One region of the Faecalibacterium duncaniae genome, then DNA from elsewhere that is predicted to be linked to it. Evidence: predicted binding sites of a transcription regulator. Region 1 holds the regulator's gene; each other region holds the start of a gene.
What was found. The regulator HrcA, encoded in region 1, represses chaperone genes, less so after heat shock. The targets are predictions, from matches to a motif close to TGTTAGCACTCNNNNNNNNNGAGTGCTAACA.
Positions count from the first base shown of each region.

Region 2: clpB (ATP-dependent chaperone ClpB) is a predicted target of HrcA. The motif match lies at 5,114-5,144, and genes of this name have one in related genera.
Region 3: GXM22_RS05565 (Hsp20/alpha crystallin family protein) is a predicted target of HrcA. The motif match lies at 3,233-3,263, and genes of this name have one in related genera.

Region 1 is NZ_CP048437.1:2,890,456-2,900,580, forward strand. It holds gene GXM22_RS13960 (NUDIX hydrolase) at 1-93, shown strand, start outside; gene GXM22_RS13965 (PTS sugar transporter subunit IIC) at 197-1,255, opposite strand; gene GXM22_RS13970 (glycoside hydrolase family 25 protein) at 1,619-3,115, shown strand; gene dnaJ (molecular chaperone DnaJ) at 3,184-4,353, opposite strand; gene dnaK (molecular chaperone DnaK) at 4,470-6,299, opposite strand; gene GXM22_RS13985 (nucleotide exchange factor GrpE) at 6,402-7,031, opposite strand; gene hrcA (heat-inducible transcriptional repressor HrcA) at 7,028-8,101, opposite strand; gene GXM22_RS13995 (stage V sporulation T C-terminal domain-containing protein) at 8,286-8,828, opposite strand; gene GXM22_RS14000 (sensor domain-containing diguanylate cyclase) at 8,918-10,125, opposite strand, start outside.
Region 2 is NZ_CP048437.1:625,956-636,080, reverse strand. It holds gene GXM22_RS02980 (sporulation protein SpoIID) at 1-654, opposite strand, end outside; gene GXM22_RS02975 (HlyC/CorC family transporter) at 809-2,128, opposite strand; gene clpB (ATP-dependent chaperone ClpB) at 2,435-5,047, opposite strand; gene GXM22_RS02965 (trigger factor) at 5,285-6,427, opposite strand; gene GXM22_RS02960 (NAD(P)-dependent malic enzyme) at 6,708-7,880, shown strand; gene GXM22_RS02955 (fumarate hydratase) at 7,896-8,735, shown strand; gene GXM22_RS02950 (Fe-S-containing hydro-lyase) at 8,750-9,301, shown strand; gene GXM22_RS02945 (ribose-phosphate pyrophosphokinase) at 9,398-10,125, opposite strand, start outside.
Region 3 is NZ_CP048437.1:1,154,999-1,165,123, reverse strand. It holds gene ade (adenine deaminase) at 1-256, opposite strand, end outside; gene GXM22_RS05575 (alcohol dehydrogenase) at 430-1,464, opposite strand; gene GXM22_RS05570 (YitT family protein) at 1,528-2,385, opposite strand; gene GXM22_RS05565 (Hsp20/alpha crystallin family protein) at 2,635-3,099, opposite strand; gene GXM22_RS05560 (ADP-ribosylglycohydrolase family protein) at 3,333-4,136, opposite strand; gene GXM22_RS05555 (vWA domain-containing protein) at 4,151-4,810, opposite strand; gene GXM22_RS05550 (macro domain-containing protein) at 4,902-5,933, opposite strand; gene GXM22_RS05545 (DUF5131 family protein) at 6,048-6,929, shown strand; gene GXM22_RS05540 (aminoacyl-tRNA hydrolase) at 6,945-7,397, opposite strand; gene GXM22_RS05535 (pentapeptide repeat-containing protein) at 7,410-7,997, opposite strand; gene GXM22_RS05530 (HAD family hydrolase) at 7,994-8,536, opposite strand; gene GXM22_RS05525 (2-thiouracil desulfurase family protein) at 8,521-8,982, opposite strand; gene GXM22_RS05520 (helix-turn-helix domain-containing protein) at 9,068-9,367, opposite strand; gene GXM22_RS05515 (ATP-binding protein) at 9,820-10,125, shown strand, end outside.

The DNA of each region.
Region 1 (10,125 bases):
CTGCTCGAGGAGGACAGACCCTTTTTCTCGCTCAAACTCCGATATGAAGATGATACGCTGGCTGAAGCCGTGTTGGACGGGAAACCTTTATAACTCCCTCAGTCACGGCTTTGCCGTGCCAGCTCCCTCGGAGAGGGAGCCTTTTAGCCTCCCTCATTGAAGGAGGTGGCATCGCGTAAGCGATGACGGAGGGAGTTTAGTTCAGCTTCAGATCGCCCTCTTTGATCCAGCCCAGCTTGCGCTCGATCTCGCAGAAGAGAACGCTCAGGACAGCGGGCAGAACAAAGCAGATCAGGGCCATGGCAGCCCAGTCCATGGGGGTGATGGCGGCCTTGGTGCCGGCGGCGATATCGTTCACCCAGCCGGTGTACACGCCGATCTGGCCCACCAGACCGCAGGTGCCCATGCCGGAGGAGACCGCCGCGCCGTTCATCTCAAAGTGGAACAGGCAGGTCGCCAGCGGGCCGGTGATGGCCGAGGCCAGCGTGGGGGCGATCCAGATGCGGGGGTTCTTGATGATATTGCCCATCTGGAGCATACTGGTGCCCAGGCCCTGGCTGACCAGACCGCCCACACCGTTCTCCTTATAGCTCATCACGGCAAAGCCGACCATCTGGGCGCAGCAGCCTGCCACAGCAGCGCCGCCCGCCAGACCGGTCAGGCCCAGAGCCGCGCAGATGGCGGCAGAGGAGATGGGCAGGGTCAGCGCCACACCCACGATGACAGACACCAGAATGCCCATGACCAGCGGGGCCTGCTCAGTGGCCCACATGATCAGGGTGCCCACCTGACTGGCGGCAGCACCGATGGGAGCCGCGATGAGCATGGAAAGGCCCACGCCCACAAAAATGGTCACCAGCGGGGTGACAAGGATATCGATCTTGGTCTCCTTGCTCACGGCCTTGCCCATCTCAGCAGCCACAATGGCAATGATCAGGACAGCCAGCGGGCCGCCTGCGCCGCCCAGCGCATTGGCCGAGTAGCCCACAGTGATCAGGCTGAACAGCACCAGCGGGGGGCAGTGCAGTGCCCAGCCGATGGCGCAGGCCATGGCCGGACCGCTCATGGCCGAGGCATAGCCGCCCAGATCGACCAGCACCTCCAGCCCGGTCTGCTGGCCCAGCGTTTTGATGATGGTGCCGATCAGCAGGCTGGCGAACAGCCCCTGTGCCATGGCACCCAGAGCCTCGATGAGATAGCGCTGCGGAGTGATAACGATATCCTTCCGCTTCAAAAAGTCCTTTACACTTGACATAGACTCTTCCTAACCTTTCTCTCCCGGCCCATTGCGCGGGAGCTTTCCGTGTCAAGTATCATACCATACACCTGTCAAGACAGCAAGAGGAGGCCGCGTTTTTCGTCCAAAGCGACAAATTTCACAGCTTTGGATGCAATGATTCTGCTTTCCTGCTCGTTTTTACTGTGGAGCGTGTTTTTCTTTCCGCTTTTTCTGCCTGACGCGATGCCGGAGCACAGCGAACTGATTGACGGCGACCCGGGTTTGGGTGTATACTGGGAGAGTAAAAATAGCTTTATCCGCAATTATGCGAGACTATATTGGCGGGCCGGTGCAGTTCGTGTATCCTGCCCGGTCCAGCTTGGAGGCAGAGCAAGCGGCATGAAACCAACATCTTTCAAAAAATCAAGCAAGAACGGCACCGGCCGCAGCATCGGCCAGGCTGTTGCGTGCCTTGTGATGGCGGCAGCCATCACCATTGGCGGTGCGGGCACCACCTTCCTGCTGGCATCCCAGCCTGCGGGCCTGACGGTCGAACCCGCCGCCCTGCAGACTGAGGGCAGGGTCACCCTGCCCAGATTCGATCATAAGAGTGACCGGAGCGAGGCAAAGGCCGAGAGCACCCAGCCAGAGGAGAGTGCTTCTTCTCAGGAGCAGGCCGCAGCCAGCACCCCTGCCGCACCCGTGACCAAGGCGGAGAACACCGCCGCCCCGGCAGAGAGCGCCGCCCCCGCTGCGGAGCCCGCTGTGCAGCCGGAGGCTGTCCCCTCCGACCCCATGGCCGGGGATGCTTCGGAGATCGAGAGCGAAAACTCCTTCCCCCACTTCCTGACAGAGACCGAGGCACTGGCTGCCGAAGACCCGATGGCCGCTCCTGAAGAGGCCGCCATCCTGCCCGAAACGGAGGAGACCGCCCCCGTAGCCGAGGAAGCGCCTGCCGCTTCCGAGAACGGCGAGGATGTGCTGGCCGAAGCCCAGATCAAGGATATCAACGGCACTGTTCTGCTGACCCCTGAGGAGATCCGGGAGGCACTGGACAACGGCACGCTGGACGAAGAGAGCATCGACCCCACCTGCCTGACCGGTGAAAACGGCCTGCTGCAGTGGCTGTGGGAGTTCTTCTTCGGCAAGGATGAGGAAGAAACGCCCCAGTATTCCGGTTGGCGCACCGAAAACGGCAAGACCTATTATTACGACCAGAACACCCACCAGACCGTCACCGGCATCCAGAGCATCGACAACAAGCTCTATTATTTTGATGCCTCCGGCGTTCAGCAGCCCGCCACCTTCGGCATCGATGTTTCCAAGTACCAGAGCAGCATCGATTGGGACAAGGTGAAAACGGCAGGTGTGGAGTTTGCCATCATCCGTATCGGCTACCGCGGCTACGGCTCCGGCGCGCTGGTGCAGGACCCCAAGTTTGAGGAGCACTTCACCAACGCCCGCAACGCCGGGCTGCGGGTGGGCATCTACTGCTTCAGTCAGGCCGTCAACGAGAACGAGGCCCGCGAGGAAGCACAGGCCTGCGTCTATGTGCTGAATGGCCGCCAGCTCGATTACCCCATCTACTTTGATACCGAGGCTTCCGGTGCAGGCAATGGCCGTGCCGATGGTCTGGGCGTGGAAGACCGCACCAAGTGTGCTGTGGCTTTCTGCGAAGAGGTCAAGGCACTGGGCTACAAGCCCGGCGTGTACGCCTCCACCACCTGGTTCCGCAAGCGGCTGGATATGAGCCAGCTGTCCAACTACTACATCTGGAACGCCCACTACAACGTGGCCTCCAGCCCCATTGCCTGCAATATGTGGCAGGGCACCTGCACCGCCCGCATCCCTGGCTACGGCGGCCAGATCGATGTGAACATCAGCTATATGGGCTGATCTGATGGCAAACAAAAAGAGCGAAGATTCAGTTGAATCTTCGCTCTTTTTTGATGCATCTTATGTTTTTAAGCAAACATATCCTTCAGCTTCTTGAAGAAGCCCTTGCGCTTTTCATAGTTTTCCTCTTTCAGGGTGCCCTCAAACTTCTTCAGGGCATCGCGCTGGGCCTTGTTCAGCTTCTTGGGGATCTCCACCTCGCACTTGACGTACATATCGCCCCGGCCGCGGCCGTTCAGATACTGGATGCCCTTGCCGCGCAGGCGGAAGGTGGTGCCGCTCTGGGTGCCTTCGGGCACGGTGTACTCCACCTTGCCGTCAATGGAAGGCACGGTGATGCTGTCGCCCAGAACCGCCTGGCTGTAGGTGATGGGCACCGTGACCCAGACATCATAGCCGTCGCGCTGGAACACCTCGCTGGGCCGGACCGTGACCATCACGATCACATCACCGGCAGGGCCGCCGTTGGCACCGGCATCGCCCATACCGCGCAGTGCAAAGCTCTGATCGTCATCGATGCCCATGGGGATGGACACCTCCAGCGTTTTCCTGGCGGCAGTTTTTCCGCTGCCGTGGCAGACCTTGCAGGGGTTCTTGACCAGCTTGCCCTTGCCGCCGCAGCGGGAGCAGGGCTGCTGGGTCTGCATCACGCCAAAGGGAGTGCGCTGCTGCCGGATGACATAGCCGCGGCCGCCGCAGTCCGGGCAGGTCTCGGGGCTGCTGCCGGCGGCGCAGCCGCTGCCATGGCACTCCGTGCACTCCTGCTGGCGGGTGATGGTGATGTTCTTCTTGCAGCCATGCACGGCCTCATCAAAGCTCAGGGTGATCCGCACACGGATATCCTGACCCTTGCGGGGGGCGTTGGGGTTTGCCTGACGGGCAGAGCCGCCAAAGCCGCCGAAACCGCCGCCAAAGATATCACCGAAGATATCGCCCAGATCGACCCCATCGCCGCCAAAGCCGCTGAAGCCGCCCGCGCCGCCGCCGTTCTGGGCTGCATAGCTGGGGTCCACACCGGCAAAGCCGTACTGATCGTACAGCTGGCGCTTCTTCGGGTCCGAAAGCACCTCGTTGGCTTCATTGACTTCCTTGAACTTTTCCTCGGCATCCTTATCGCCGGGGTTGTAGTCCGGGTGGTACTTCATGGCCAGCTTGCGGTAAGCCTTTTTGATCTCCGCATCGGTGGCCGTTTTGGATACTCCCAGCACTTCGTAGTAATCGCGCTTTTCCTGTGCCATAACCATACCTCTATAAAACCAGCAAAGGCCGCCCCGGCAAAACCGGAGCGGCTTTTGCTTTTATCCGGCACGCCTGCCCGCCGGTTTGGCCGGGCATCTGCCGTTTGTGTCAGAACTTAGACTTCCTTGAAGTCAGCGTCCACAACGCCGTCATCGTTGGGCTTCTGCTGGTTGTTTGCGCCAGCATCGGGGCCGGGCTGTGCGCCTGCAGCCTGCTGGGCAGCAGCGGCAGCCTGATACATCTTCTCAAAGACATGGCTCAGCTCATCCTGCTTTGCCTTGATCTCATCGATGGAACCGGACTGAACAGCGGTCTTGAGGTCGGCCAGCTTTGCCTCAGCTTCGCTCTTCACGTCAGCGGGCATCTTGTCGCCGTTCTCCTTCAGCATCTTCTCAGTCTGGAACACCATCTGATCAGCACCGTTGCGGATATCGACCTCTTCACGCTTCTTCTTATCATCGGCAGCAAACTGCTCAGCTTCCTTCACAGCCTTGTCGATATCTTCCTTGGACATATTGGTGGAAGCGGTGATGGTGATGTTCTGCTCCTTGCCGGTGCCCAGATCCTTCGCGCTGACCTTCACGATGCCGTTTGCATCGATATCGAAGGTAACTTCGATCTGAGGCACACCACGGGGAGCCGGAGCAATGCCATCCAGGTGGAACACACCCAGGCTCTTGTTGTCGCGGGCAAACTCACGCTCGCCCTGCAGAACGTTGATCTCAACAGAGGGCTGGTTATCAGCGGCAGTGGAGAACACCTGGCTCTTGTGGGTGGGGATGGTGGTGTTGCGGTCGATGATCTTGGTGCACACGCCGCCCAGGGTCTCAATGCCCAGGCTCAGCGGGGTGACATCCAGCAGCAGCAGGCCCTTGACATCGCCCTGCAGAACGCCGCCCTGGATGGCAGCGCCCACAGCCACGCACTCATCGGGGTTGATGCCCTTGAAGGGCTCGCAGTTCAGTTCCTTCTTGACTGCATCGTAGACAGCGGGGATACGGGTGGAACCACCGACCATCAGGACCTTCTTCAGGTCAGAGGGACGCAGGCCTGCATCCTGCAGAGCCTTGCGGACAGGGGTCATGGTGCGGTCAACCAGATCAGCGGTCAGCTCATTGAACTTTGCGCGGGTCAGGGTCATATCCAGATGCTTGGGGCCGGTAGCGTCAGCAGTGATGAAGGGCAGGTTGATCTGGCTGCTCATTGCGCTGGACAGCTCGATCTTTGCCTTCTCAGCAGCTTCCTTCAAGCGCTGTGCAGCCATCTTATCCTTGCGCAGGTCGATGCCGTTCTCATTCTGGAACGCATCTGCCATCCAGTCGATGATGCGCTGGTCGAAGTCATCGCCGCCCAGGTGGGTATCACCGTTGGTGGCCAGAACCTCGGTCACGCCGTCGCCCATCTCGATGATGGAGACATCGAAGGTGCCGCCGCCCAGGTCGTAGACCATGATCTTCTGGTCCTCTTCCTTATCGATGCCGTATGCCAGAGATGCGGCAGTGGGCTCGTTGATGATACGCTTGACGTTCAGGCCGGCAATGGTGCCTGCGTCCTTGGTTGCCTGACGCTGGCTGTCGTTGAAGTATGCAGGAACGGTGATGACTGCATCGGTGACAGTCTCGCCCAGATAAGCCTCAGCATCTGCCTTCAGCTTCTGCAGGATCATAGCGCTGACCTGCTGGGGAGTGTACTCCTTGCCGTTCAGGGTCACCTTGTGGTCGGTGCCCATATAACGCTTGATGGAAGCCACCGTGTTCTCAGGGTTGGTGATGGCCTGGCGCTTTGCGACCTGACCCACCAGACGGTCGCCGGTCTTGGTGAAGCCGACAACAGACGGGGTGGTACGTGCACCCTCAGAGTTAGCGATAACAACGGGCTCGCCGCCCTCCATAACAGCCACGCAGCTGTTGGTAGTACCAAGGTCGATACCAATGATCTTACTCATAATGAAAGCTCCTCTCAAATTCAGAACGTTTTTTGTTTATGTGATGCTCAAATGTTACCAAGCGGATGTTATATTTGAAAACCCTTGCGGGGTCTTGCAAAATCACTCTGCCACAACAACGGTGGCATGGCGGACAATCTTATCGCCCAGCTTGTAGCCCTTCTGGTAAACCGTGATCACGGTGCCGCTCTCCTGCCCATCGGGGGCGGGGATCTGCTGCACGGCATTCATAAAGTTGGGGTCAAAGGGCTTGCCCAGCGCCTCGATCTCCTCCACATGGAGGGCGTTCAGCGCCTTGGCGGCTTTGTCCAGCGTCATGGTCACGCCCTTCTTGTAATTCTCGTCGGTGGTGGGGGCGTTGGCCGCCATATCCAGCGTATCCAGAATGGGGATGATCTGGTTCACGGCAAAGGACACACCGTCGTTGAACTTCTGGTCAGCCTCACGGGTGGAGCGCTTGCGGTAATTCTCATACTCGGCGGCCATCCGCAGCAGCTGATCCTTGGCCTGATTGGCATTCTTCTCAGCCGCGTCCAGCTTTGCCTTCACGGCCTCCAGCTCCCGGGCCTTCTTGTTGAAGAAGCCATCCTTTTTCTTGGGGTCTGCCGCTTCAGCGTTCGTCTCGGGAGCCGCTGCCTGCTCAGGTGCAGTTTCCGGGGCGGCCTGCTCGGCGGTGTTGGGCTCCACGGCAGGTTCTTCTGCCTGCGGGGTCTTTTTTGTTTCTTCGCTCATTCCAGGTCCTCCTTATAGATCACAGTCCGCCGGGGTGCGGCTGCCTGCGGGGTATCTTTTCGTTTGCCGCTCATTCCTTCGCCAAGCTGATCGGCAAAGGTGTGGAGCAGCGGCATCAGCTTCTGGAAGGGCATCCGGGTGGGGCCGATGAGGGCCACGGAGCCCCAGAGGCCTCCGCCCACCAGATACCGGTCACTCACGATGCACAGGCCGGGGATCTGAGGTTCCAGATCCTCGCCCAGCAGGATGCTCTCGCTCTGCTCTGCCGGGGGTGCAATGAGGGCGGCGGCCTGCTCTTCGTCGTTCAGCAGGCTCAGGATGCTGCCCACCTTGCCGTCCAGCTGGGGCCAGTCCAGCAGGTACTGCTCACCACCCAGATACACATGGGGCTGGGTGGAATCCTGCAGGATGGCGGCGGCAGCGCTGATCACCGGCACCAGCTCCGGGCTGATCTGGCTGCACAGCTCTGCAAGGAGCCGGGGCGACAGATCAACAGGAGCCACAAAGGTCAGATTCCGGTTGAGCAGGGCGGCAAGCGCCGCTGCATTTTCCCGGGAAAGACCGGTGCGGACCCGCGCCACACGGGTGCGGACATAACCGGCAGTGGTCACAGCCAGCACCGCTGCGGCGCTGCGGCCCACCTGCACCACCTCGTAGTGGGCGATGCAGAGATCCTCAGCACAGGGGGTGCTGACGGCGGCGGTGCAGCCGCTGATGGCGGCCAGCGCCTTGGCGGCACCCTGTGCCAGCTTTTCCGGCTCGTGGTCAAGGCTTGCGAACACCGCGTCCACACGGGCGCGGGTCACACGGTCCAGCGGCTGGTCATCGTTGAGAAGATGATCCAGATAATAACGGTAGCCCTTGGCACTGGGGACACGGCCTGCGCTGGTGTGGGGCTGCTCCAGCAGACCCAGCTTGGTCAGCGCGGCCATCTCGTTGCGCAGCGTGGCACTGGAAACTGCCATATCAAAGTAGTTTGCCAGCACACTGCTGCCCACGGGCTCGCCCTCGAGGCCATACAGCGCAACGATTGCCTGCAAGACACGCTGTTTGCGTGCATCCATCGTCATAGCGCCTGCCTCCTTCGTTCGCTTTTCGTTCTTTAGCACTCCTTCTTCCTGAGTGCTAAGACCATTATATCCAATTTTGCGGCGCTGTCAATAGCTTCTCAGAAAAGTTTTGAAAGATTCATAATTCTGTCATAAAGGCCCCACAAAAAAGAGCCGCCCTGCGGCGGCTCTCCTATATAATAGATCATTCCTCCATCTGCTTTGCCAGAAATGCCGCCGCCACGTTCACCGCCTTGAGCTGGGCGGCATCGGGCTGGGCAGTGCGGTCCTCCGTAAGCAGGCCCACACTGCCTGTGACATCCCCCGCCGCAATGATGGGCACGGCGCACAGCAGCGCCCGGGGTGAGCCCTCACAGGGCAGCAATGCCTTTTCGGGGCTGCCATCGCTCTGGTAGGGCTTGCGGCTGTCCATCAGCTTTTCCAGCGGCTGGCTCACGCTGCGGTCTGCCAGATCCCGCCTGCCCGCACCGGATGCCGCCAGAATGCGGTCCCGGTCTGAGACAAAGGCCGTCAGGGCAAAGCACTTGCTCAGCACATCCACATACTGGGCCGTCACCCCGCTCAGTTCCCCCATGGGCGAATACTTTTTGAAGATGACCTCGCCGTCCCCTGTTGTGAAGATCTCCAGCGGGTCTCCCCTGCGGATGCGCTGGGTGCGGCGGATCTCCTTGGGGATGACCACCCGCCCCAGCTCATCGATGCGGCGCACGATGCCGGTTGCTTTCATAAGGTTCCCTTCCTTTCCATGTTCCGGTTTTGCTTCCAGATTTCTGTGAAGTATGGTTATTCTGTGGAAACAGGAAAGGAATTATTCATTCAGCTCCGGCCGGAGCGCTGCTTATCCTCATACATCCGGTGGTCGGCCAGGATGCGGATGGCACGCACATCATCGCTGTCGCAGGGGTAGACCGCACAGCCGCAGCTGGTGCCAACCTGCACCTCTGCATCCTTCAGGCGGTAAGGCTCCCGGATGACTGCCTTGATCTTTTCCACCCGGCTCTTGCAGAACCCCTCCGTTATGGCTCCGTTGACGATGAGGGCGAACTCATCCCCGCCGATGCGGAACACCGCATCGCTCTCCCGCACGCAGCCCCGCAGGCGGCTGGCCACCTCCTTGAGCAGCTGGTCGCCCACATCGTGGCCGTAACGGTCGTTCACAGGCTTGAAACGGTCAAGGTCGAGGTAGAACAGGACAAACGGTGTCCTGTTCAGCTCGTTTTCTTTCAACAATGCGTCAAAATAGCGTTCATTATACAGTCCGGTCAGGCCGTCGGTGTTGGCCAGGTCCTCCATCTGCTGGCGGGCCTCCTCTTCCTGCCGGAGGGCGCGCTCCTTTTCCTCCACGCGCAGGCGGGCATCGATGCGGACACCGTGCACCAGCACGATGCCTGCGCAGAAGAACAGCCCAGCCAGCAGCAGGATGGTGGCGTTCTGGATCTTCCGCATTCCACTGTCCACCACGTCACGGCCGACGATGCCCACAATGGACAGATCCTGAAAGCCCACAGGCTGGTAGACCAGATAATAGTTCTTGCCCTCAAGCCAGCAGGAAAGGCTGCCGCTGCGGCCCTCTGCCACGTCCTGCCGGGCCCGGGTCAGTGTGCCCGCATCCACCTGCGCATACTTCTGCAGGTAGTCGAACAGGTTGTCCATCCAGTCCTCGATCTCGCTCTTGGGCTCCTCCGAGAGCATCACATCGCCATCGGGATGGATGATGTAGCAGTCGCTCTGGCCGCCGTAAGCACTGCCGCCGATCAATTCCTCTATGGTCTTATTCCGATAGCTCACGGCAAGGCTGGTGTAGGTGGTGCCGTCGATCTCCACCGGCGCAATGGGCGCAGAGTATACCACCCGGCGCTCCCCGCTCCGCATGATGTAGCTGGACACCGTAGGCTTGCCGGTGCGGTACATCTCCTCAAAGGCCGTCCAGAGGTGATCCACTTTTTCATGCTTGCCCCGGATGCTCCAATATTCGCAGTTTTCATTGAACAGATACACGCTGCTGTACCGCCAGATCTCCCGCT
Region 2 (10,125 bases), 840 kb from region 1:
GTGATACTGCTCCTCGTAGGGGCTTTCCACGCTCTGCAGATAGGGCACATCGGTGCCCCAGGCATCCAGACCGGAGCAGGTGCCGTACACGCCGGTCTGGGTGTTGTACCCCGCGCTGGCCGACCACACTGCATCGATGACGCTGCCGTTGCAGGTCAGCACCTCGTCCTTGACCTCAGAGACTGCCCTGCGGATGGCGCTGCGGGCAGAGGAAGGGATCTGATCCACGGGGGTGTACACCAGCGCGTTGGCCGAAGAGCCGTATTTCTTGTGGTATTCCAGATAGGAGTGGATAGCCACCGCCTGCGCTTTCCACGCCTGCTGTGCCGCCGCGTCACTGACATAGCTGCCGATGGAGCCCAGCTCGGTGTAGGTGATGCCCACCAGACAGTCCTCAAGATCCAGGGTCACGTTCCGGCGCAGGCCCTGCCCCTTGACGTTCAGGTAGGGCATGGTGATGGTATCGCCAGAGCCGAAGAGCCAGCTCAGGCAGTTTTCCTCCTCGTCCGGGATCAGAGTAGTGTTGGCACCGCCCATGGTGGTGGCACCGGCGGGCAGGGTGTCCCCTTCCGCTGCAAAGGCGGCAGGCACTGCCATGCAGAGCAGCACCACCGCCAGCATCAGCGCCGCACACCGGCGCGCAAACTTCGACATCCGTTTCAAGTTCCTTGTCCTCCTGCGTTCTGTATTTTATTCAGTTTAGCACAGTGCAGGGCCGCGGGCAAGGACTTGAATCAAGAAAACGCCGCCGGGCAGAGCCAAAAGCTCCACCCGGCGGCGTTTCACTGTTTCTATCTTACGCTTCCTGTCAGCGGCTCTCCCCGCGCTGTGCAAGGCGGGAGAAGCGCTTATCCTTTTCGTCGTCCTTCTCGGCATCCTCAGCCGGGGCGGCGGGGGTCAGGCGCACTTCCGTCACGCGGCGCTTGGCGGTGCGGGTAACAACACCATCGTACTCGCCCAGGGTAAAGCGGTCGCCTACCTTGGGCAGATGGCAGGTCTTTTCCTGCACCAGACCGTTGACGGTATTGGAATCGATGTCCTCTTCCTCCGGCAGGTCGAGTTCCTCATACAGATCATCGACGCTGGCAGAACCGGACACCAGCCAGCTGCCGTCCGACTGCTTGCGGAAGTCCTCAGTGACCTCGTCGTGCTCATCCCAGATCTCACCCACCAGCTCTTCCAGGATATCCTCCAGCGTGATGATACCCTCGGTGCCGCCGTATTCGTCCACAACAACGGCCAGGTGGTGGTGCTGCTCCCGGAGGGTGCGCAGCAGCTGGGAGATCTGCGTGGAGCCCGTGGTATACAGGGTGGGCACCACCAGATCATCGATCTTGGTCGCCTTTTTCAGGCGGGCGATATAGAAATCCTTTTCATGTACCACACCAATGATGTTATCAATGGTGCCGTGGTAGACAGGCAGACGGGAGTAACCGGACTCCGCAAAGGTCTGGGCCAGCTCCTCCAGCGGGATATCATCCTCCACAGCCACCACATCCACACGGGGGGTCAGGATCTCCTCCACCTCCACGTCATCGAACTCGATGGCGCTGCGGATGAGCTCGCTTTCCCGGTCGGTCAGTTCGCCGTCATTTTCAGCCTCGCTGACCATGGTCATCAGCTCACCCTCTGTGATGGTATCGGCCTCGCCGCTGTGGACAAAGTGGCCCAGCAGCTTTTTCCACTGGGTGAACAGCCAGGTCAGCGGGGTCATCAGGGCCATCAGGAGCACAAGGAAGGGCGAGACTGCCGTAGCCACCTTTTCCGGCATCTCCTTGGCCAGGCTCTTTGGAGTCACCTCGCCAAAGATCAGCACGATGATCGTCAGCACAATGGTGGACACCGTAGCGCCCCGCTCGGCACCCAGCATCCGGGTAAACAGGATGGTGCCGATGGAAGCGGCGGCGATGTTCACGATATTGTTGCCAATGAGGATGGTGGAAAGCAGCTTGTCATACTGCTCCGCCATGGCCAGCACCCGGGCGGCAGAGGAATCGCCGTCCTCGGCGCGGCTTTTCAGGCGGATCTGATTCAGGGAGGAAAATGCGGTCTCGGATGCGGAGAAAAAGGCGGAGAAACCCACCAGGATCACCAGCGCTACCCAGAGCGTCATACTGCCATCGTCCATAATAAAGGAAAATCACACTCAACTTTCTGTTTTTTATTAAAGAACGGACTCCCTCAGTCTGCTTCACAGCCAGCGCCCTCAAAGAGGGAGCCTTGCCGCACGGTCAGCCTCCCTCACCGAGGGAGGTGGCATCGCGCAGCGATGACGGAAGGAGTTCTTTCCTAGGGATACAAAAATGTGCTTTCCACCGTGGCTGTTCCGCGATGAAAAGCACATCAATGTTACTTGTTATAATATCATATTCCGCACCCCCATGCAAGCATTACAGCCGGCACAGAGGTACAAAACTGGTAAAACTGTGGAAAATCATTTCAGCACAAGGGCATTTCCGTCGTAATCCACGGTCAGGGTGCTGCCCTCGGCATAGCGGCCCTGAATGATCGCCTTGGCGATCAGGGTCTCCACCCGGCTCTGGATGAACCGTTTGATGGGGCGGGCACCATAGACGCTGTCGTAGGCAGAATCGATGATGTAGTCCTTGGCGGCGGTGGTCACGTCCAGATTCAGATGCTTGCCCTCGTCCATGCGGCTGCGCAGGTCTGCCAGCTGCAGATCCACGATCTTGCGCATCTCGTCCTTGGTCAGGCTCTTGTAGTAGACGATCTCGTCCAAACGGTTCAGGAACTCGGGGCGGAACTTGCTTCTCAGCAGCAGGTCGATCTGATGCTTTGCCTCGTCGCTGAGTTCGTTGGAACCCTGTGCCCGGCGCTGCTCCAGATCGTTCAGGATGATGTCACTGCCCAGATTCGAGGTCAGGATGATGACCGTGTTCTTGAAGTCCACGGTACGGCCCTGGCTGTCGGTGATGCGGCCATCGTCCAGCACCTGCAGCAGGATGTTGAACACATCGGGGTGGGCCTTTTCCACCTCATCGAACAGCACCACGCTGTAGGGTTTGCGGCGGACAGCCTCGGTCAGCTGACCGCCCTCCTCATAACCCACGTATCCCGGAGGCGCGCCGATCAGGCGGCTGACGCTGAACTTCTCCATATACTCCGTCATATCGATACGCACCATGTTGCGCTCATCGTCAAACAGAGCCTGTGCCAGCGCCTTGGCCAGCTCGGTCTTGCCCACACCGGTGGGGCCGAGGAAGAGGAAGCTGCCGATGGGGCGGTTGGGGTTTGCGATTCCGGCGCGGCTGCGCAGGATGGCCTCGCTCACCTTGGTCACGGCCTCGTCCTGACCGATGACTCTCTTGTGGAGCACATCGTCCAGGTGCAGCAGCTTCTCGCGCTCGCCCTCCACCAGCTTCTCCACCGGGATGCCGGTCCAGCGGGCCACGATCCGGGCAATTTCCTCATCGGTCACACGGTCACGCAGGAGGCTGTCCTCCTTCTTCTCGTTGGCCAGCTTTTCCTCCGCTTCCAGCTGTTTCTGCAGCTCGGGCAGCTTGCCGTATTTCAGCTCAGCAGCCTTGTTCAGGTCATACTCACGCTGGGCTTTCTCAATGGCGGCATTGGTCTGCTCGATCTGCTCACGCAGGGTCTGTACCTTGCCAATGGCGTTCTTCTCGTTTTCCCACTTTGCCTTCATGCTGCGGAACTTATCCTGCAGCTCGGCCAGTTCCTTTTCCAGCTCATGCAGGCGGCTCTGGCTCAGGGCATCGGTCTCCTTTTTCAGGCTGACCTGCTCGATCTGCAGCTGGGTGATGCGGTGGGCCAGATCATCCATCTCGCTGGGCATACTGTCCATCTCAGTCTTGATCATGGCGCAGGCTTCATCCACCAGGTCGATGGCCTTATCCGGCAGGAAACGGTCGGTGATATAGCGGTCAGAGAGGGTTGCGGCGGCGATCAGCGCATTATCGCTGATCTTCACGCCGTGGAACACCTCATAGCGCTCCTTCAGGCCACGCAGGATGGAGATGGTGTCCTCCACTGTGGGCTCATCCACCTGCACCGGCTGGAACCGGCGCTCCAGAGCGGGGTCCTTTTCGATATACTGGCGGTATTCGTCCAGCGTGGTTGCGCCGATGCAGTGCAGCTCGCCCCGGGCCAGCATGGGCTTGAGCAGGTTGCCCGCGTCCATGGCACCGTCGGTCTTGCCCGCACCCACGATGGTGTGCAGCTCATCAATGAAGAGGATGATCTTGCCCTCGCTCTTCTTGACCTCATTCAGGACGCTCTTCAGGCGCTCCTCAAACTCGCCGCGGTACTTTGCACCGGCCACCAGTGCACCCATGTCCAGGCTGAACACGGTGCGGTTCTTCAGGTTCTCGGGCACATCGCCGCGCACGATCCGCTGGGCCAAGCCCTCGGCGATGGCGGTCTTGCCAACGCCGGGCTCACCGATCAGGCAGGGGTTGTTCTTGGTCTTACGGGACAGGATACGGATCACGTTGCGGATCTCCTGATCACGGCCGATCACGGGGTCCAGCTTCTGCTTCCGGGCCAGATCGACCAGATCCTGGCCGTACTTCTGCAGAGCGTTGTAGGTATCCTCGGGGTTGTCGTTGGTCACGCGCTGGTTGCCGCGCACGGCAGTCAGCTGCTGCAGGAACGCATCCTTCTTGATGTTGAAGGCGCGGAACAGCTCCGTGGTGTTCTGGGTCGGCTCATCCAGCAGGCCCAGGAACACATGCTCCACACTGACGTATTCGTCCTTCATGGCCTTGGCTTCCCGGGCGGCGGCGCTCAGGACTTTATCCGTTGCCTGCGAGATATAGACCTTATCGGGGTCACGGCCGGAGCCGGACACCCGGGGCAGGGCCGACAGCTTTTCGGCCACGGCAGCGGCAAAGCTGCCCGGGTCCACGTTCAGCTTCTGCAGAAGCTGCGGGATCAGGCCCTGCTCCTGCGAAGCCAGGGCGTGCAGCAGATGTTCCGGCTCCAAAGCGTTGTGCTGGTACTCCACAGCCAGCTGCTGGGCAGCCTGCAGAGCTTCCAGCGTTTTCTGCGTATATTGATTGGTATTCATAGAATCGACCTCCATTCGTACCGAAAATGTTATTTCAGCAGTCTTTCAGATTGATTGCCATTTCATTTTTAGCACTCTATCTGTTCGACTGCTAAAACTATACTCCAAACACCCCACTTTGTCAATAGGGTTTTCGATGGTACGGCAACAATTCACAAATTGTTTGCAAACAAGACAAAAATGCCGCCCCGGCGGACCCGAAGCGGCACAAGTTCTCTTGATAGGGGGGCAGGGCACTCAGCTCACCACTGCGCTCTCCGTCAGCGCATCGGTGACGGCATCCATCAGGGCGACCATAGTGCAGTAGTTCTCACCGTAGGTGCCGGTGTAGGAGGAATAGGTATCGATCTGCTCCTGGGTGGGCACGATGTCCAGTGTCTCGGCCACTGCCTGATAGAGCAGAGCCTCCTTGGAGTAGGTGGTGATGCTGTCGCTCATCCCCTCCAGCAGGTCATCGGCGTTCTCATAGCCAGCGGCGGTCTGCACAAAGCTGTCCAGATCGTAGCCGTAGTAGTTGGCCATGGTGTAGTAGTAGTTCAGGCACTGGTTCACCTGATAATCGGTGACCTCCTTGGGCAGCTCCTTGAAGGTGGAGTTCGCCAGCAGGTCGTCCATGATGGCGTTCTGCAGGTTGGTGTTGTAGAGCATCTTCTGGTAGAGCGCTTTCAGCTCCTCCACGGTGTGAACATCATCGCTCTCGCCGTAGTTCTCGGCCACCCACGCGTCGGTCAGCTCGGGCAGGACCTTCTCACTGATGTAGTTCAGGGTAACGGAGAACACAGCTTTTTTGCCGCTCAGGACAACGGTGTTGCCCTCGGAATCGGTAGAATCGCTGTATCCCTCCGGGAAGGTCACGGTGACATCAAAGGTCTCGCCGGGGGTGTGGCCTACGATCTGATCCTCAAAGCCATCGACGAAAGTACCGCTGCCCAGGGTCAGGCTGTAGCCGCTGTAAGTGCCGCCGCTGAACGCAACGCCATCCACGGAACCGGCATAGTCGATGTTGACGGTATCACCGTCCGCTGCGGCACGGTCCGTTACCTGCTTCTCAGTGGCGTGGTCGCTGAGCAGGCTGTCGATCTCGCTCTGGATCTCCTCCTCGGTGGGCTCGATCTCAGAACGCTTGAAGGTAAGGCTTGCAAAGTTCTCGGGCAGGGTGACATAGTCAAGCGCTTTCACGCCCTCCCAGTAGCCGTTCTCGTCCAGACCGCTGCTGTAGGAGAAGTTCTCGTAATCGTAATCTTCCGCGCTGCCGTAAACAGCGGCGGCTGTGCTGGAAGCGGCAGAAGAAGAATCAGCGGACTTGGAGCAGCCTGCTGCGCCCAGCACCAGCGCACCGGCGCAGAGCAGGCAGACCGCCTTTGTGATGATCTTTTTCAAAATAAAGTTCCTCCTGTTGGAACACCGGCATCCCGCCGGGTTCAGATTCGGGTCGCATAGTACAGACCTTATTATAAAGGGCAAAAGTGAAAAAGAAAAGAATTTTGCAGAAATTCCACAAATAGAGCGCCGGGTTTGTCCGACTTTTGCGGGGCACCGGCCGAAAAAGCGGCTTTTCCGGTGGAAATGCCCGCCCGGTTCTGTTAAAATAAAGGAGATACGAGAAACCCCGGCCGCTCCCTTCCGCGGGAAGCGCCCGATACAAACGGAGGAACACCCCATGGATTACAACAAAGCCGCCCTTGAAATGCACGAGACCCACCACGGCAAGGTGGGCATTACCAGCAAGGTGGAGGTCAAGACCCGTGATGACCTGTCTACCGCCTACACCCCCGGCGTTGCCGAGCCCTGCCGCAAGATCAAGGAAAACCCCGACGATGTTTATAAGTACACCTTCAAGGGCAACATGGTGGCCGTTGTCTCCAACGGCACCGCCGTGCTGGGCCTGGGTGACATCGGCCCCGAGGCCGGTCTGCCTGTGATGGAGGGCAAAGCCGTGCTGTTCAAGGAGTTCGGCGGCGTGGATGCCTTCCCCATCTGCATCGATGCCCACGATGCCGCCAGCGTGATCGCAGCCTGCAAGGCCATTGCCCCCACCTTTGGCGGTATCAATCTGGAGGATATCAAGAGCCCCGAGTGCTTTGAGATCGAAGAGACGCTGGAGCGGGAGCTGGATATCCCCGTGTTCCACGATGACCAGCACGGCACCGCCATCGTGGTGACCGCTGCCCTCATCAACGCCCTGCGCGTGGTGGGCAAAAAGATGGAGGACGTGCACATCGTCCTGAACGGTCCCGGCGCTGCCGGTACTGCCATCATCAAGATGCTGATGACCGCCGGTGCCAAGGATATCGTGGCCGTGGACCAGTTCGGCACACTGTACAAGGGCTGCAACAGCGCCGAGGCCCACAAGAACTGGCTGGGCGAGGTGACCAACCCCCGCCAGATCAAGGGCGGCCTGAAGGAAGCCATCGAGGGAGCCGACGTATTCATCGGCGTGTCCCGCCCCGGCATCCTGACCACCGAGCTGTGCAAGACCATGAACAAGGATGCCATCGTCTTTGCCATGGCCAACCCCACCCCCGAGATCATGCCGGACGATGCCAAGGCAGGCGGCGTGCGCGTGATGGCCACCGGCCGCAGCGACTTCCCCAACCAGGTCAACAATGTGCTCTGCTTCCCCGGCCTGTTCAAGGGCGCTTTGAGCGTTCGCGCCCGCGACATCAACGACCAGATGAAGCTGGCCGCAGCCTATGCCATCGCTGACCTGATCACCGATGCCGACCGCAGCGAGGAGAACATCATCCCCGGCGCATTTGACCCCCGTGTAGCCGAGGCCGTGGCTGCTGCCGTGGCAAAGGCTGCCCGCGAGACCGGCACTGCCCGCCTGTAAAGGGAGGAACACGAGATGAGGAACATCTCCGCACAAGCCATCACCGACGCCGTAGCCCGGCTCTGCATCGAGGCCAACACCCGCCTGCCGCAGGATGTGCAGGCGGCGCTGGACAAGGCCCGGCAGGAAGAGCCCTGGCCGCTGGCAAAGAATACCCTGGACCTGCTGTGGTCCAACCTGAGCGCCGCCAGAGAAAAAGACCTGCCCATCTGCCAGGACACCGGCATGGCCTGCGTGTTCGTGGAGCTGGGCACCGATGTCCACATCGACGGCAGCTTTGAAGCCGCCATCCACGAGGGCGTGCGCCGCGGCTACACCGACGGCTACCTGCGCAAGAGCATCGTGGCCGACCCGCTGCGCCGGGGCAACACCGGCGACAACACCCCCGCAGCCATCACCGTTCATCTGGTAGACGGCGACGGCTGCACCATCACCGTGGCCCCCAAGGGCTTTGGCAGCGAGAACATGAGCCGCATCCAGATGCTCAAGCCCGCCGACGGCGTGGAGGGCTTCCGGAAGTTCGTGCTGGAGACCGTCCAGCTGGCCGGTTCCAACCCCTGCCCGCCCATCGTGCTGGGCATCGGCGTAGGCGGCAGCTTTGACAAGGTGGCTTATCTGGCCAAAAAGGCACTGCTCCGCCCGCTGGATGTTCCCAACCCCGATCCCTATTATGCCGGTCTGGAGCGGGAGCTGCTGACCGCCATCAATGAGCTGGGCATCGGCCCGCAGGGCTTTGGCGGCCAGACCACCTGTCTGGGCCTTGCCATTGAGCAGATGCCCACCCATGTGGCGGGCCTGCCCGTGGCCGTGAACGTTTCCTGCCATGTCACCCGCCGCGCGTCGGCCCAGCTGTAAGGAGGGGCTTTGCAATGGAATACAGACTGACCACCCCCTGCACCGCCCAGGATCTGGCCCCCCTCAGGGCAGGCGATACCGTATTGCTCTCCGGCGTGGTGTATACCGCCCGGGATCAGGCCCACAAGCGGATGATCGAAGCACTGGACCGGGGCGAACCGCTCCCCTTCGACCTTGAGGGCAGCGCTATCTACTACGTCGGCCCCACCCCGGAGCGCCCGGGTGAGGTCATCGGCTCTGCCGGCCCCACCACCAGCGGCCGGATGGATGCCATGAGCCCCCGCCTGCTGGACCTGGGCAACAAAATTATGATCGGCAAGGGCAAGCGGGATGCCGCTGTCAAGGAGGCCGTTGTCCGCAACGGTGCAGTCTATCTGGCCGCTTTGGGCGGTGCCGGTGCCCTGATGGCCAAGAGTGTCCAGACGCTGGAAGTCATCGCCTGGCCCGACCTCGGCTGTGAGGCTGTCCGCCGCCTGACCGTGCAGGACATGCCCCTGACTGTCATCCTGGATGCCCACGGCGGGGATCTGTATCTGGAAGGCCCAGAGGCCTACCGGAACCGCTGAGGAACAGCAGCCCCGGCTTCTGCCAAATGCTGTACATACAAAAAGGAGCTGTACCCCCGCGGGAGTACAGCTCCTTTTGCATTGCATTTTTTCTGATCAGCCGCGCTTTGCCAGCAGAGCCTCGATCTTCTTGATGGGATCGATGATGCTGGAAACAGACATATCGTGGTTCAGTGCCACCACGAAGTAGGCAGCATACTTGGAGACATCCACGTCAACATACCAGTCGCGGGTCAGCAGCTCGGGCTGGCGGTAGGTCAGGTTGGTGCCCACAACGTAGTCCAGCTTGCCATCGGCAACTGCCTGATCGAACTTCTTCAGGCCGCTGGTGAACAGCGGGAAAGTCGCGTTGGCAATGATGCGGGCAGCGCCGCGCTCCTTCAGGTTGCCTGCAACCTCCAGCATGCTCTCGCCGGAAGCGATGATATCGTCGGCGATAAAGACAGTCTTGCCCTCAACGGAATCACCCAGGTACTCGTGTGCCACAATGGGGTTGCGGCCGTTCACCACGCGGGTGTAATCGCGGCGCTTATAGAACATACCCAGGTTGCAGCCCAGCACGCTGGAGAAGTACATGTTGCGGTTCATGGCACCCTCGTCGGGGCTGACCACGATGAACTTCTCCTTATCAAAGCTGATCTCGGGGTTCTTCTTCAGCAGGCTCTTGAGCACCTGATAGGTGGGCATTGCATTGTCGAAGCTGAGCAGCGGCACAGCGTTCTGAACGCGGGGATCGTGGGCATCAAAGGTGATGATGTTGCGCACGCCCATGGTCTGCAGCTCCTGCAGGGCCACAGCGCAGTCCAGGCTCTCGCGAACCACGC
Region 3 (10,125 bases), 1.4 Mb from region 1:
GACCACAGAGCATGGAGCTTTCGATGTGGATATGCCCATCGATCAGGCCCGGGCAGACATATTTGCCGTGCAGATCAACTTCTTTCCGGCCATGATACGTTCCCACGCCCACGATCGAATTTCCGCTGATGGCAATGTCAGCGGTGTCGATCTCATCGGTAAACACATTGACGATTCTGGCATTTCTCAAAACCAGATCGGCCAGAGCATCTCCTCTGCCTGCCGAGATCCGGCGTTTCAGTTCATCGGACTGCATAGAAACATCTCCTCTCTCTGAAGTTCGATTTTTTCACCTGTGGATCGGTTCTGCCCTTATTCTACCACGCCCTGCCGCTGCGGAAAAGATGTCGGGAAACAAAAATGGCCCCGGAGGGCTTGTTACAGCTCTCCGGGGCCACCTTATGTGCGTGTGTGACTTGGCGCACACCGTCAGCACTCCACTGCCACCTTGATCACGCCGTCCCGTTTCTTTTCAAACAGCTCGTAGCCCTCTGCGATCCGGCGCAGGGGGTAGGTGTGGGTGATGAGCGGTTCGGTATCGATCTTGCCTTCTGCGATGAGACGCAGCGTTTCTTCACAATCGCAGCCGTCCACGCCGCCGGTCTTAAAGGTGAGGTTTTTGCCGTACATTTCCGGCAGCGGCAGGGTCTGCGCCTTATCGTACAGTGCCACCACCGTCACAATGGCGTTGGGCCGTGCACACTCCCATGCCAGCCGGAAGGTGGAGTCTGCCCCTGCCACCTCCAGCACCACATCGGCCCCGCCGTGGTCGCTGTGGGCACGCACAAAGGCGGCGCAGTCCTCCGGCTGCACGGTGAGCACCTGCGGGTAGTGCCGACGGATGAACTGCAGGCGGCTTGCGTCCTTTTCACAGACGATGATGCGCTTGGGACTGTGCAGCATGACGCACAGCAGCGTGCAGATGCCAGTCGGCCCTGCACCGAGGATCAGCACGGTATCCTCGGGGGTGATCTCCGAAATGCGTGCCGCCCAAAAGCCGGTGGCCAGCACATCGCCCACCAGCAGCGCCTGCCGATCGGTGACGCCGTCCGGGATCTTGTTCAGTCCCTGATCCGCAAAGGGCACCCGGACATACTCCGCCTGCCCGCCGTCGATGCGGCAGCCCAGTGCCCAGCCGCCGTTTTGATCGGTGCAGTTGTTCACGAAGCCCTTTTTGCAGAAGAAGCACTCTCCGCAGAAGGTCTCCACGTTCACCGTCACCCGGTCGCCGGGTTTCACATTGGTCACCGCACTGCCCACTTCTTCTACGATGCCCACCATCTCGTGCCCTACGGTGATGCCGGGCACCGCCCGGGGCACGCTGCCGTGCTTAATGTGCAGGTCGCTGGAGCAGATGCTGGCAAGGGTCACCTTTACAATGGCGTCCCGCTCGTGCTGCAGCACCGGCTTTGGTTTTTCCATCAGGGCAAACGTCCCCTCTGAAACATAGGTATAGGTCAGCATGCTTTTTACCTCCATGCGCTTTGATATTTCCGGACTTGAGTATACCACGCAGCTCTCCGCCGATTAGATCTTGGGCTGATACTGCATGCTGGACACATTGTAAACGGTAACAAAAGCCTTGGGGTCTTCCCGGTTGATAAAGTTCATCAGCTTCTGATATTCGCTCTTGTCCACGATGGTAATGATCTCGTTGTGCTTTTCCAGATTGTATGCACCGATGGCCTCGTACATGGTCGCACCGCTGTGCAGGTCATGGAGGATGAACTGACGCAGCGTCTCCTCTTTTTCGGTGATGATGCAGACGCGGCGTTTGATGCTGTTATCAAAGATGAAATGGTCCAGCACGATGCCGTTGAAGTAAGTACCGAGGATACTCAGCACCACGGTCTTTTTATCGTAGACCAGGGCCGCGGAAAGCGCCACACACATTCCCGACAGAGACATGGCTTTTCCCAATTCCATGTGCAGGTACTTGTTCATGATCTTTGCCACGATATCCAGCCCGCCGGAGGATGCATTGCGGTTGAACAAAATACTCAGCCCGATGCTGACCACCAGAATATAGCACAGCACGTCCAGCTCCTGACTGCCGGTCATCGAGCCGAACTCCGGGAACAGCTTTTCAAACAGCCCCAGAAACACCGGCAGCAGCACACTGGTGTATACGGTCTTTGCGCCAAATTCTCTGCCGCAGGTAAAGAACCCGATGATGAGAAGCACGACGTTCAGGATCATCGTAATGACCGACAAGGGCAGCGGCACAAAATTGGACAGCACGATGCCAAGGCCGGAAATGCTGCTGACGGATGTATGGCTCGGCACCAGAAAAAAGAAAACGCCCGCCGCAATGATCGCCACCGCCCCGGTCAGGACTGCCGTCTCCCTCAGGACTGCGCCGGTCTTTTCTTTTACATCACTCATCTTTGTCCCCCTAAAATCAAATTTGTTTCACCGATTTCCTCATCTTTGTCGATGCGGACAAGGAGCCTACCGCCAAAGCGTTTGTATTCCATAGTGAAGTACCTCCATAAATTCCGAGTTGCTGTTCTCAGTATACCATGATTTTCCCTTGCGGAAAAGATAGCGAAACAAAAATGCCCCCGGAGGGCTTGTTGCGGCTCTCCGGGGGCATCTTATGTGCGTTGTGCTTTGGCGCACACGACCGGCGTTTTACTCGATCTCGATCAGGTTCGGGTTCTCAGGCAAAGCCTTCGTCTGCTGAGGAGCAGGCAGCTCGACGTGCAGGACGCCATCCTCGAACTTTGCGTGGATGTCTTCCTTCTTCACATCGCCCACGTAGAAACTGCGCGCGCAGGTGCCGGAGAAGGATTCGCGCCGCAGATAGCGGCCCTTCTTATCCTTTTCGTCGTTGCTGTGGCTGCGCACTGCCTGAATGGTCAGGTAGCCGTCGTTCAGATCCATCTGAACGTCTTCCTTCTTGCAGCCCGGCAGGTCAACAGCTACTTCGTAGCCGTTGTCCGTCTGTTTGACATCGGTCTTCATCATGTTTGCACCACGCTTACCAAAGGTATCACGAGCCTCACGGTTCATCATACGTTCCAGTGCAGCGTCATTCCAGAACGGATCGAAGAAATCATCGAACAGGTTTTCATGGAAAACAGTCGGCATAAGCATAAATCATTCCTCCAATCCCGGCGTTCGGGTCGGGGCAAAAAATCTGAAGCGTCCACTCGGAAAGGCTTTCCGGGGAGCCTTGCGGCTCTCCTTTTGCCCTTCCTCCTGAGCACGCCACTGTTATAGCACCGTTCATTAGCAGTGTCAATAGAAGAGTGCTAAAATTCACGAAAGAATAATACTTTTATAAAATCCTATGCAATCTTTTCAAAATTCAGTCGCATCATCGCATTTTATATCATCTTGGCAATCATGAAGCACAACAGTTCATATGCTTCCCGGATATCCTCCGGCAGACGTTTCAAAGTCTCGTCCCGCAGTTCCTGCGGCATCCCGTAAAAAGCTTCGGCAATGCCGCCGGTGACGCAGGCAAGGGTGTCGCTGTCGCCGCCCAGAGAGACCGCATTGCGAAGTGCATCCTCAAAACTGACGCTTTCCAGAAAAGCAATGATTGCTTCCGGCACAGTTTCCTGACAGGTCTCCACATGATGATAAGTCGGGCGTATCTCATCGCAGGTGCGGTTCAGGTCATAGCCGAAGGTCTGCTCCACATATTGTTTGATTTCCGGCTTGCTGTGGCCGGTACGGGCCAGAAAAATCACTGCCGCCGTGGCCTGCGCGCCTTTGATGCCCTCCGGGTGGTTGTGGGTGACTTCAGCGGTCACTTTTGCCATTTCCAGCGTTTTGTCCAGCGTGTCGAACAGCCAGCCCGCTGCCGACACCCGCATAGCCGAGCCGTTGCCGAAACTGCCATAGGGATTCGGATTTTCTGCGTGCAGCCACCGGCGGAACATCCCGCCGTAACCGGCATGGGGATATTCACGGCCCCAGAACCGCATTTCATGCTGCACTGCACAAAATGTTCTCTCCGGCAGACCCTTTCCGTCAATCAGACCAACTGCCACCGCAGCGGTCATGACGGTATCATCGGTGAAGTGCGATTTCTCGCTCAGCAGCGGAAAATCCTTGTGCTTGTAATTGTTGTGGTCAAATTCATAGGGACTGCCCACGATGTCACCCAAGATTGCTCCTAACATGGCTGTTTCCTCCCTTACCTATGATGCCGCTTCTGGAAATCAGCTTCGATTTGTTCTTTCCACTCTGCGCCGATGGACGCGCAGCAGGGTGCTTCCCGCATCCGGGAGACTGTCTCGCTAACAACGTGGTAGTTGACCGCCACGCCCTGTGCGTCATTCTCAAACCGCACCGCCCGGTCTGCCCCGATGCCGAAGCGGGCAGCTTCCTTCACGGCGTCCATGTTGGCACCGAGGAACAGGAACTCCCAGCCGTATTGCTCTTTTTCCCGCTCGATCATCCGGCGGATCTTCTCATAGCCAAACCGTTTGCTGGCGTTTTCCAGTCCGTCGGTGGTGATGACAAAGATGACCTTTTCGGCACGCTCGTCCTCCGGCAGATGGCGCTGGATATTCACCATCTTTTCCATGCCATAACCAATGGCATCCAGCAGCGCCGTGCAGCCCCGGACGTAGTAGTCCTTTTCGGTCAGCGGCGCAACAGCCTTCAGCGGAAAACGGTCGTGCAGCAGCTGCACCTCATGGTCGAACAGGATGGTGGTCACGTTGGCCTCGCCCTCCTGCTCCTTCTGCCGGGTCAGCATAGCATTGAACCCGCCGATGGTGTCCTGCTCCAGCCCGCCCATGGAACCGCTGCGGTCCAGAATGAAAACAAGCTCGGTAAGATTTTTCTTCATAATAAATGCCCTCCGTTTTGTGGTGTATCGCTTTCGTTGGCAAAAGGATACCACAAACCGAAGGGCAAAAGGTCAACGGGCAGGCGACAAATCACGCACCCAGCTGTTCCTGATCGTATTCAAACAATAGCGTATTGACCTGATTGATGTTATAGATTTTGTGTTCCAGGCAATACCGCACGATCCAGTCCCGCTTGGAGCCATCCGAAAAGGCATAGCCCGCACTCTTGAGCAGGTCGATGGTTTCATCTTCGGACAGGTGCAACCCAACCGCAAAGGCCAGCACGGTTTTCTTTTTGGGGTTGTAGTCGCGGTTGCACTGAATTTTGGAGAAATGCTGCCGGGAGATGTTGGACTGCTTGTACACGGTGGAGTCTTTCAGCCCCCGCTCGTCAATGAGCCGCAGCAGCCGAGTGGTGAAGCTCTCGCCAAGGTTGTCCATCAGGCTTTCCAGACTGCGGGCTGTCCTGGGTGCCGCGGCGGGTGCCGGAACTGCACCTAGCATCGGCAGGGCAGCATCTTCTTCCAGAAGCCTCCGCTGCTCTGACAATTCCCTGCGCCGACGGCCAAATCCGTAGCTTTCATCGTTCTGTGCTACATAGTGGTCGTCAATGTACTCCTCCACCGAGGCGAACAGCTTCCGGCTCACGGCCAGCGAGCCCCGGTCGTAAAGCACCAGATACACGGTCAGGTCGTGCTCCATGACGTACTGCGTGATGGTATCCACCGCAATGCGGAAGGCCTGCTCCTTGGGGTAGCCGTAGTTCCCGCTGGACAGCAGCGGAAAGGCCACGCTCTCGCAGTGGTACTTTGCGGCTAATTTCAGTGCAGAGTGGTATGCACCGGCTAATTGTTCAGCTTCGCCGAACCCGCCGCCGTGCCACGCCGGGCAGACTGCATGGAAAATATATTTTGCGGGCAGACCGAACGCCGGGGTACACACGGCTCTGCCCAAATCGCAGCGGCCGATGGCTTCGCAGGCGGCGGTCAGCTCCTGCTCCCCTGCTGCCTGATAGATGGCACGGCTGGTGCCGCTGCCCTGCAAAAGGTTCCGGTTCGCCGGGTTGACGATGGCATCCGCCGCCACCTTGGTGATGTCGTTGCGGATCATCAGAAACGGCATGGTGGTTCCTCCCTCACATGGTTTTCTTCATCCTATCACATCCGGCGGGGCAGTGCAAGGGGTGCTCTTGTTTCCTGTCCGCGCAGCTATTATAATAATAGGTACAGAAAGAGGGTGAGCTTCCTGCACGACATCTGGAATCCATGGCACGGCTGCGTCAAGTGCAGCGAGGGCTGCCAGAACTGCTACATGTATTTTCTCGACCGGATGCGGGACCAGAACGGAGCCGAGATCTACAAAACGAAAAGCGGCTTTTCCTATCCGCTCCAGAAAGACCGCACCGGACACTACAAAATCCAGAGTGGTGAGCAGATCCGGGTCTGCATGACCTCGGACTTCTTCTTGGAAGAAGCCGACCCGTGGCGGGCTGAGGCGTGGGACATCATGCGCCAGCGCAGCGATGTGGTGTTTTTCCTTCTCACCAAACGGCCGCAGCGGGTGCGGGAGTGCCTGCCGCCGGACTGGGGCAGCGGTTGGGACAACATCTTTTTCAACGTCACCTGTGAAAATCAGCGCCGCGCCGATGAGCGCATTCCCATCCTGTTCGACCTGCCCTTCAAACACAAGGGCATCATGTGCGCGCCCTTCATCGGGCCAGTAAGCATCCGGCAGTACCTTTCCGCCGGGCAAATCGAGCAGGTCATCTGCGGCGGCGAAAACTACGATGGTGCCCGCCCCTGCAATTTTGATTGGGTCAAGTCTCTCCGGCAGGAATGCGTGGATGCCAACGTAACATTCTGCTTTATCGAGACCGGCACCGTGTTCATCAAGGACGGCAGGCGCTACCACCTGCCAAACAAGCAGCTGCAAAGCCGAATGGCCTGTAAATCCGGCATGAACTATCAGGGCAGGCCCATTCATTTTGACCTCGTGGACGACTGGGGCTACCCCATCCCGCAGGAAGATCTCTATGTGCCTCATTTCCGCGCAAACTGCGAGACCTGCGGTAGCAAGTTGATCTGCAACGGCTGCAGTGACTGTGGAAAATGCTTATAAAATAAAGGAATTCTATCAATACAAATGGAACTTATGGCTGATCTGATGTGCAATTTCATCCGGCAGCGGGCGGAAACCGATGCAGGTCAGGGTCATGCCTCCTCCGTTTTCATCAAATTCTTCCGGCTCCAGCTCGGTGTGGCAGGCATCCCGGATAAGGAAGAAGTCTTTGTTTTCCACCAGTCCCAATTCCTCGGCAATTGTCTTTGCTTTCGGCAGTTGATTGCGGTTCTTTGCCCCGCAGATAGTTTTGGTAAAAGAGCCATCGAACCATTCTTCATAGGTTGCTTTCTCCAACATGATTTCTGCCCGATAGCCGGTAATTTCTCCGTCTTTCTCGATGGGTTTCACGCTCTGTCCCATGCCGATGGGGTCGGTGAGGAATGCCAGCGAAGCGTGGCAGCACTGCGCCGCCAGCTTACCGGGAGACATCTGCAGATCTTTTCGTGCAATGATGAGTTGACGCATTTTTTCTCCTTCTTACGACAGTTTGATCTTCAAATCTGCCAGCAGATTCACCGCTTCCGGCAGGGAAAATTTCGCATCCTTCAGGCGGCTGCCCAGAATGTCCACCTTATAACCGGCGGCATCCCGGAAATCCGCCTTGCGCAGATCACACTGGTAGAACTCCGTTTCGTGAAGTTCTACACCCTTGAAATTCGCCAGCTGCATCTCGCATTTGGCAAACATGGAGCCGACAATTTCGTTGCCGTCCGAAAAGTCGAAGCGGTTAAAGTTCATTTCGGTGAAGGTGTTATATTTCAGACTGCACTCTTTCAGCGTATTGATAGGGTCCGGGAAGGCACCGTTGGACATCAGCGGTGCCCACTCAATTTCATTCAGGCGGCAGTCATCAAAATCCAGCGACTGCACCGAAGAATGAGTGCTGCGCAGACCTGTGATCTCACACCGCACGAATTTGCACTCGTTCAGCGTGGTATGATCCAGTTCGCATTTGGTAAAGGAGCAATCCACAAACACGCAGTCGGTAAAGTCGCAATCCTCAAAAGTCTCCTCGGTGAACGACAGGTCAGCAAACCGTTCACCCTCACAATAGCGCTCTGTCATAAAATTCTCCTGTCAGCGCAGTTTGCCTCTTTCCATCGTGGGACAAACCGTTCCGTGTAAGATTCTACGCCTTCGTGCAGATACACCGATACTTTTGTGATCTCCTCCGGCACCTCAGACGGGTCATGAATGATCTGATAGTTGTTCCCGATGAACTGGATGCGCTGGAGCATTCCCAGACCCCGCTCCATCAGGTATGCAGTATTCTGGCCGGAAAGCATCACTTCGCCCTGCCCGTCGCTGCGGGTCCACAGGTCGTTGGCAATTTCTTCGGCCAGTGCACGGGGCATCGGATTCTTGGCGATGCACTGTTCGCCCTTATAGATCACGCCGCCGTTCTCACAAAGAAACACACAGCAGTCTGCCACCGGTGCAAAGAGCTTGCGCAGGCTGGTATACTGCCGACCGGATGCCGGGCAAAACAGAATGCCGCGCCGATGCAGCTCCCGTATCTGCTCAAAGATCTCGTCTTCCAGTTCCTTTTTGCCGTATTGCAGCAGCGTACCGTCAATGTCGCTGCAAATCAGTTTGATTGACATTTTCCGTCCTCATTTTTCAAGATAATTTTAGGCAATTCCCCGGCATCCAGAACACGGACGCCTTCGTCCATCAGCATCTTGGCAAAAACGCCCTGTCCGGGAATCTTTGTCCCGGAAAACGTTCCATCGTAAATTTCCTTCACGCCGCAGCTGGGGCTGCGGGATTGCAGGATGGCAAGCTCCACCCCATTTTCTTTTGCGATGGCAAGGGCCTTGGCTGCGCCCGCTCGGAACTCCCGGTCCACATTGATGCCCTCTTTGTTCGTGACAACGCCCTGCACGATTTCCGCCGGGCACCGCGGTGTGGGCAGGCCGCCCAAAACCTCCGGGCAGACCGGAACCACCTGATGCCCCCGCGCAAAATCACAAACCGCCTGATTGTAATTGTTTCCGCCGCTGTATTTGCAGTTTTCGCCCAGCAGGCAGGCGCTGACCAGAATCTTCATTGTTGCGCGCTCCGTTTTTCAGATACTGAATCTTTTACCTATTCTACCACGCTTTTGGGCATTGAAAAAGAGGATTTTGCTTTTCCTATCCCCATACCGGGAGGTCCGCCGTAATCTTTTCTAATTCCTGTGCAAGAAACGTCAGTCTTTCCCTCAGATGGTTGTTATGCGGTGCATCTCCGTTCAGCAGATAGTCCGTTCTGACATTCAGGCAGGACGAAAGATCCTGCAGCAACTCAATCGAGCAGCAGCGGCTTCCCGTTTCAACTTTTGCAAGATGGTTCGCACTAACGTTCAGCATTATACTCAACTGTTCCTGTGTAATCCCCTTCTTTTTCCGCAAATCGCGGATACGTCCGCCGAATTCTTTTGCATCAAATCGCATTGTTCAATCCTTTCCTTTGCGCCGAAAACACAAACAGGCCGAGACTCCTTTTCCGAGTCCCGGCCTGTTTTCAGCTTGAAAATGCACAATGACCGCGACTCGATGGAGCTGCTCTTGTGAGCAGCTCACGGAGTATTATCAGCCTTTAATGCATTTCAGGCAATTTTCCCTCTTACGCAACTGAAACCTGCGCCATGGCGATATTATAGCAAGTGTTTTCATCACTGTACCCTCCCAGTAGCCATCCTGACGGTTGGTCGCACCGAGAACTTTTGCATAAGCAGCCCCGACTGAGGGCTTTTCTGCGATTACTAAGCGATAAGACAATAAGCATCAACTCCTAACTTTTTATAATACGATTAAAACACCCAGATGTACTTGAAAAAGACAAAGTTTTCGGCTAAAATGGAATCATAAGAAAAATCGGCCGAGATTGGAAGCAGGTGATCAATATGAGTTACATTACAAGAAGTCTTGAGAAAGTTGTGCAGCAGGTCACGCAGGAATATCCGGTTGTGCTTGTGACCGGCCCCCGGCAGGTAGGAAAAACAACTATGCTGCAAAAGCTCATGGAAGGAACTTCCCGTGGATATGTTTCACTGGACGATTTGAACGAGCGGGCACTCGCAAAAAATGATCCAGAATTGTTTTTGCAGCTGCATAAGCCGCCGGTTCTGATTGATGAGGTTCAATATGCACCGGAACTATTTACCTATATCAAAGTCTATGCAGATACTCACCATGAGCCGGGTGCCTTT